DNA from 3 places in the Streptomyces sp. NPDC005181 genome. Region 2 is predicted to be linked to each of the others. Evidence: riboswitches for the same ligand, from Rfam matches in the RefSeq annotation. Region 2 holds a riboswitch; each other region holds the start of a gene.
What was found. A riboswitch is a leader RNA that binds a small molecule or an ion and turns the genes downstream of it on or off. The one in region 2 is predicted to bind cobalamin.
Positions count from the first base shown of each region.

Region 1: it holds a riboswitch for cobalamin, as region 2 does, so the genes downstream of both, ABZV38_RS06345 (ribonucleoside-diphosphate reductase subunit alpha) here and ABZV38_RS25450 (CbtB domain-containing protein) in region 2, are expected to answer to the same signal.
Region 3: it holds a riboswitch for cobalamin, as region 2 does, so the genes downstream of both, ABZV38_RS04390 (cobalamin biosynthesis protein) here and ABZV38_RS25450 (CbtB domain-containing protein) in region 2, are expected to answer to the same signal.

Region 1 is NZ_JBEXID010000006.1:76,620-78,872, reverse strand. Features, by position in the region: gene ABZV38_RS06345 (ribonucleoside-diphosphate reductase subunit alpha) at 1-992, opposite strand, end outside; cobalamin riboswitch at 1,134-1,272, opposite strand; gene ABZV38_RS06340 (GNAT family N-acetyltransferase) at 1,313-1,813, opposite strand; gene mctP (monocarboxylate uptake permease MctP) at 1,967-2,253, opposite strand, start outside.
Region 2 is NZ_JBEXID010000045.1:32,427-34,679, forward strand. Features, by position in the region: gene ABZV38_RS25445 (histidine phosphatase family protein) at 1-594, opposite strand; adenosylcobalamin (AdoCbl) riboswitch at 707-855, shown strand; gene ABZV38_RS25450 (CbtB domain-containing protein) at 859-1,077, shown strand; gene ABZV38_RS25455 (CbtA family protein) at 1,106-1,879, shown strand; gene ABZV38_RS25460 (GNAT family N-acetyltransferase) at 1,969-2,253, opposite strand, start outside.
Region 3 is NZ_JBEXID010000004.1:67,128-69,380, forward strand. Features, by position in the region: gene ABZV38_RS04380 (inorganic phosphate transporter) at 1-231, shown strand, start outside; gene ABZV38_RS04385 (hypothetical protein) at 244-477, shown strand; cobalamin riboswitch at 640-771, shown strand; gene ABZV38_RS04390 (cobalamin biosynthesis protein) at 922-1,902, shown strand; gene ABZV38_RS04395 (cobyric acid synthase) at 1,899-2,253, shown strand, end outside.

The sequences.
Region 1 (2,253 bases), on a different contig from region 2:
TCCTCACCCGTGTTGTCGCGCAGCTCCAGGAACTCCTCGATGTCCGCGTGCCACGTCTCCAGGTAGACGGCGGCGGCGCCCTTGCGGCGGCCGCCCTGGTTTACGGCGGCGACCGAGGCGTCGAGCGTCTTCAGGAACGGCACGATGCCGTTGGAGTGCCCGTTGGTGCCGCGGATCAGCGAACCACGGGCGCGGATCCGGGAGTACGAGAGGCCGATACCGCCTGCGTGCTTGGAGAGCCGCGCCACCTGGTGGTAGCGGTCGTAGATCGAGTCGAGCTCGTCCAGCGGCGAATCCAGCAGATAGCAGGATGACATCTGCGGGTGCCGGGTGCCGGAGTTGAAGAGCGTGGGGGAGGAGGGTAGGTAGTCGAGGCGGCTCATCAGGCGGTACAGCGAGGCGACCTCGTCCAGCGCGCGCGCCGAGTCGTCCTCGGCGAGACCGGCCGCGACGCGCAGCATGAAGTGCTGCGGCGTCTCGATGACCTGACGGGTGTGCGGGTGGCGCAGCAGATAGCGGCTGTGCAGCGTCCGCAGCCCGAAGTAGCCGAACCGGTCGTCGGCGCCGTCGGCGAGCGACTGCTCGACCAGCGTGTCGAGCCGGGCCGCGTGGAGCGCCACGAACGAGGCCGTACGGTCCGCGATCAGACCCTCGCGGTGACCGACGGCGACCGAGGCGGAGAAGGACACCGCGCCCTGACCGGCCGCCTCGTCCGCGACGGCGCGGGTGAGGAGGCGGGCGGCGAGCCGGGAGTACGCGGGGTCCTCGGAGATCAGACCCGCGGCGGCCTCGGTGGCCAGCGAACGCAACTCTGCTTCGTCCGACCGGGCGTTGCGGCCGCGCAGCGCGGCGGCGGCGACGCGACCGGGGTCGGTGTCGGGCAGATCGACGGTGAGGTCGGTCAGGGTCCGCAGCAGTGCGGTCCCGGGGCCGTCGTTCGTGGTTCCCGTGGACTCGGCGACTGAAGCCGGATCGGCTGGCGCGATGGTCATGTGGTGCTCTCCCTCGCTCGGCTCGGGGCCGGGCGGGGAGCGGGGGCAGCCGGGCAGAGGCGTGCCCAGGAGAGGGCAGCACTCCGTGCGGCGTCCACCGGCCCATCCGCGAGGCCCGGACGTCTGGGCGTCCGGATCGGTCGAGCCGGACGCGCTGTCGGCAGGTCCTCGGACTTACAGGGTGCGCAAAAGTACACCGAACACACCGTTGCGGGACAGTTCCGGATTCGCACCGGATTTCCCTGCGGCGACAGCGAGCACGAGCATACATGTGGGGGCCGCCCGATGAGGCGGCCCCCATATGTTGTGTCGTGTGCGGTTTACAGGGTCAGGCTGTACGTGAGCAGCGGAAGGCCCGGAATGGGCTCCCAGTCGCGCTCCGGAGTCCGGACGAAGCCCAGGCGGCGGTAGATCCGGTGGGCCACGAGCATGGTCGGCGTCGTCGACAGGAGGAGCCGCGTGACGCCCTCCGTGCTGCGTGCCCGGTCGATACAGGCCTGTACGAGGGCCTCGCCCGCCCCGAGGCCGCGCGCCTCCCGCGCGACGGCGAGCATCCGGAATTCGGCCTCGTCGGGGCCGGCGATGTCGGCCCACGGGTTGCCGGGCGGGGCGTAGGTCACGCCGCCCAGCACCCGGCCGTCGGTGCCGACCGCGACGAGCACGTCGGCCTCGACGGCGCGGCGTGGCACGTCGCGGAGTTGTTCGAGATACGGGTCGTCGGCGCCGAAGTCGAGCAGGCCGTCGTCGAGGTACGCGTGTGCGGTGATCTCGCCGAGGGCGTGGTGTTCGGTGGGGTCGACGGGCCTGATCGATAGGTCCATGGCGGAAGTGTGCCGTACGGAGGTGGGGCGGTGGGTGCCCGGGTGCGCCCGGGGTGCCGCTCTGTCCTCGATCGCCGGACGGGCTCGGTGTTGCTGATGTGGCCCGCCCGGCGTGGGCCGGGCGGGCCACATTTTCTGGCCGGTGCAGCAGGCCTAGTTGGCGGACGGGCTCGCGTCGGAGGCCGTGGTGGGCTGCGACCTGGCGGACGGGAGCTCCACCTGGACGGCCGGGTCGCCGGCGTCCGCCGTGTAGTCGGCCGGTGACGTCTCGTCGATTCCGGCCGGGGCCTTCAGCGCGTTCAGGACGAACGTCAGCACCACCGTCACCACGGCGTTCAGTACGAACGCCGTCAGGCCGATGTAGCCGATCTCGCCGATCCCCGGGATCTCCTTCGAGGAGCCGCCGAAGTGGGCCTGGGTCGGGCTCGCCACCCCGTACG
Region 2 (2,253 bases):
TCATGGGACGTCGGTTCCGGTGCCCAGGGACCGCCCGCAGCGCAGGTTCCAGCGCCCGGACCGGCCGCTGAGCTCGGTCAGTGTCAGCGGGGCCACGTCCAACCGCCAGAACGCCTGCGGCGGAAGGTCCAGCGCATGCACGATCGCGGCGCGCACCACAGCGGGTTCGGCCACGGCGATCACGCGGCCGTCATCGCCACCGTCCCGATGCAGCGAATCCAGCCAGCCGCCCACCCGCGCATGCAGGTCCAGCAGCGACTCACCGCCGTGCGGGGCAGTCGAAGGGCCGGACAGCCAGGTCGACACCGCCTCCGGTTCGTCCCTGCTCACCTCCGCCAGCCGGTGCCCGCTCCAGCGCCCCAAGTCCCAGCCACGAAGGGCAGGTTCGGGCTCGGACCGCAGCCTCAGCGCCCCGGCGGTCGCGGCGCACCGCTCGTCCGTGCCGTGCACCCGGCGATCGGCGGCAGGCACCGCGGCCGCGGCCGCACGCGCCCGCCGGACGCCGGAAGCGTCGAGCGGGGCGTCACCGTCGAACCGGGCCTCGCGCAGCGCCGCGTTGAGCGCCGGCGAGATCAACATCACCTGTACCGTCAACACCCGCGTCAACTCCCTGAACTGTGGCCTCTTGGACAAGCACACCATGGCATCGAGCGCCGGGGGGTGGGCAGATGGCGCCATGGCGGCGGAGTGCTCCCAGACGGTATGGTCGCGACGAACATGACGACGGTGTGATGGAAGTCCGGTGAGAATCCGGCACGGTCGCGCCACTGTGAACCCGTAGCCATACGGGAAGTCAGACCCACCACTGTCGTCTCAGGCACCACGATCGGGACGCGTGTTCCCCCAGGAGGTTCTGCCATGGCACAGACTGCTGCCCCCGCCGCCGTCGCATCACCCGCCATCACCCCCATCTCGCTGAAGGCCATTGCCCCTTGGGCGGTCTTCTTCGGCATCCTCATGCTCGTCCTGCTCTATTTCGTCGGCGCCGAGCAGGGCGCCACCGCGGTCATCTCCGGTGAGGGTGTCCACGAGTGGGTCCACGACGGTCGCCACCTGCTCGGTTTCCCCTGCCACTGACACACTGCGCAAGCCAGGGGAACCCCTCATGAACTCCATATCTGTCAGAGCCCTGCTGGTCCGCGGCATGCTGGCCGGCCTTGTCGCGGGTGCGCTCGCGCTTGCCGTCGCCTACTTCCTCGGAGAGTCGCGCGTCGACGCGGCCATCGCCCTCGAAGAGGCCCACAGCCACGACCACGGCGGCGGCGAGGAACTCGTCAGCCGCACCATGCAGTCCACGGCCGGCCTCGCCACCGGTGTCCTCGTCTTCGGCGTGGCCATCGGCGGCATCGCCGCGCTCGTCTTCTGTTACGCCCTCGGCCGCATCGGCAGGTTCGGCCCACGGGCCACGGCCGCACTGATCGCGTTCGGCGCCCTGCTGACCGTGTATGTCGTGCCGTTCCTCAAATACCCGGCCAACCCGCCGGCCGTCGGCAACCCCGACACGATCGGCCAACGCACCACCCTGTTCTTCCTCATGGTCGCCCTCAGCGTGCTGCTCGCCGTTGCCGCCGTCATCCTCGGCAAGCGGCTGGCTCCCCGCCTGGGCAACTGGAACGCGACGATCACGGCATCCGCCGCCTACGTCCTCGTCATCGGGCTCGCCTACACCTTCCTGCCCTCGTTCAACGAGGTCGGCAAGGGCTTCCCGGCCGGTCTGCTGTGGGAGTTCCGCCTCGCCACCCTTGCCGTTCAGGCCACGCTCTGGACCACATTCGGTCTGGTCTTCGGCTACCTGACGGAACGGCTGCTGGCGCCGAGACCGGACACGGTCCCGGCGGGGGGCGGCACGGCATCCCGCACGGCCCCTGCCGCCGGCTGACCGGCCGGAACACCGCTACGACCGAACCCGCCAGGAGCCGCCTGGCGGGTTCAGCTGTTGTCGGGGTCCAGTCGCCCGGGTGCTCGGTGTCATGACGGACGCCGAGCGGAGACCGGAGGAGAGGCCTCGGTCCCGGCGGCACCGTCCGTCGTGGTTGCTCCACCCACCCCGCCCGCGCATCCGGCCGTCCAGGCGATCCGGTAGTGCCTCAGCAGCTCGTCCTCCTCGACGAAGCGCATCCCGGCCGCCGCCATGACGTGCTGGGACGCGGTGTTGTCGAGGTCGGCGTCGCCCTTGACCGATGCGGCACCCGCGGTGCGGGCGAACTCCAGCAGCGCGCGCAGAGCCTCGGAGGCGTACCCCTTGCCGCGCAT
Region 3 (2,253 bases), on a different contig from region 2:
CGCCGCAAGCCGGTCGGTCACGGCGATGTCGCCCCCGCCGGCCACGACGCCGAACCGGCGGGTGTCATCACCACCGCCATCGCGGCCGTCACCCCGCCGCCCACCGGGACCGCTGCTGCAGCCACCACGGCGGACGCGACCGCAGCCGCGGACACGGACACGGACCTCAAGACCACCATCCCGGCCCCGGCCGGAACCGTCGCCGATCCGGCGCGGCCCGCCACGGTGTAAGGACAGATCAGCATGAACATCGACTGGGCAGCTCTCGGTTCCGTCTTCGGCGTCTCCCTCGTCGTCACTGTGGCGCTGGTGGGCCTCTTCACCCTGGGCATCGTCGGCCTCTCCAAGCAGCCGGAACCGGCGGCGCAGGGCGGCTCCACCGGAGGCTCCCTGGTACTCGCCCGCACGGGCGCGTACCTCTGCTTCGGGCTCTGTGCGGCCGCGGTCGCGTACGGGATCTATCTCATCGTCGCCTGAGCCCCTTCCCGCACCCCGTCGTCGCGTCCCATCGGGCCGGACACACCTCGCGTGTGTCCGGCCCGATGTGCGTCTGCGCACACTGCGCCGCCGCAGGTCAACGCCAGGTTGACGGGCGTTCGCGGAGCGTGGTGGACTGCAGGAGCCATTTACGGCGACAGCAGAGGAAGCCGGTGCGAATCCGGCGCGGTCCCGCCACTGTCACCGGGGAGCAGTCCCCCACACCGGAAGTCACGGCTCGCGCAGGCGGGCTGGAAGGCCGGGGGAACTGCGGATCCGGGAGCCAGGAGACTCTCGCCGCCGGTCACGTCGAACCAGGGCGCGGACCCTGAGTGAGGACATATCGCCATGCCCGGCTGCCGTGCGCCGTCGTCCGTTTCTGAGCCGCTCCCACCGGGAGCCGGCTGTACGAAGGTCCTTCGAGGCAGGGCGGCCGGCTGAGCCGTGCGAGCCGACCGCATCTTCGCGTACGGCGCCACGGCCGGTCTGATCGGCGATCTGCTGCTCGGTGATCCCCGCCGGGGTCATCCCGTCGCCGCGTTCGGGCGGGCCGCCGCGGGCGTCGAGCGCCGACTGTGGCGCGACCACCGCGGGTGGGGCGCACTGCACACCCTGGTCTGCGCCGGAGGCGCCGCGGCGGGATCCGCGCTGGCCGCCCGTGCCGTACGCCGTCATCCCGCCGCATCCGTCACCCTGACCGCGGCAGCCACCTGGTCCGTCGTCGGCGGCACCTCGCTGGGACGCGAGGCCCGCGCCATCGGCGGCGCGCTGGCCGCCGGTGACATCGCACTGGCCCGTGAGCGGCTGCCCCATCTGTGCGGCCGCGACCCTCACTCCCTCGACGGGCCGCAGATCGCCCGCGCCGTGGTGGAGTCCGTCGCCGAGAACACCTCCGACGCGGTGGTCGGCGCGCTGGTGTGGGGCGCGCTGGGCGGCGTGCCCGGACTCGTCGCCTTCCGGGCCGTCAACACCCTCGACGCCATGGTCGGTCACAGGTCGCCCCGGCATCTGCGCTACGGCTGGGCCTCGGCCCGGCTGGACGACGTCGTGGGCTGGCCCGGCGCCCGGCTCACAGCCGCGCTCGCCGTGGTTGCCGGGGGGCAGCCACGGCGGGCGGTACGGGCCTGGCGGGCCGACGCCGGCAAGCACCCGAGCCCCAACGCGGGGCCGGTGGAGGCCTCGTTCGCGGGCGCGCTCGGCGTACGGCTCGGCGGGACCCTCGCGTACGGCGGCCGTGTCGAACACCGGCCGGTGCTGAACGGCGCGGCCGGCCGTGCGGTGGAGACCGAGGACATCGAGCGCGCGGTGCGGCTGTCGCGCCGGGTGGGGGTGCTGGCCCTCGGCGTGTGCGCGGCGGGCCGGCTGATCGCGGGACGGCGGTCGCCCACGGGGCGGCGCCCGGCCGCGGGACGGAGCGGAACATGAGCGGCGGACTGCTGGTCGCCGGAACCACGTCGGACGCGGGCAAGAGCGTCGTCACGGCAGGCATCTGCCGCTGGCTGGTGCGCCAGGGGGTGAAGGTCGCGCCGTTCAAGGCGCAGAACATGTCGCTGAACTCGTTCGTCACCCGCGAGGGCGCGGAGATCGGACGCGCGCAGGCGATGCAGGCCCAGGCCGCCAGGGTGGAGCCGACCGTGCTGATGAACCCGGTACTGCTCAAGCCCGGCAGCGACCGCTCCAGCCAGGTCGTCCTGATGGGCAGGCCGGTGGGCGAGATGAGTGCACGCGGCTACCACGGGGGGCGGCAGGAGTCGCTGCTCTCCACGGTCGTGGACT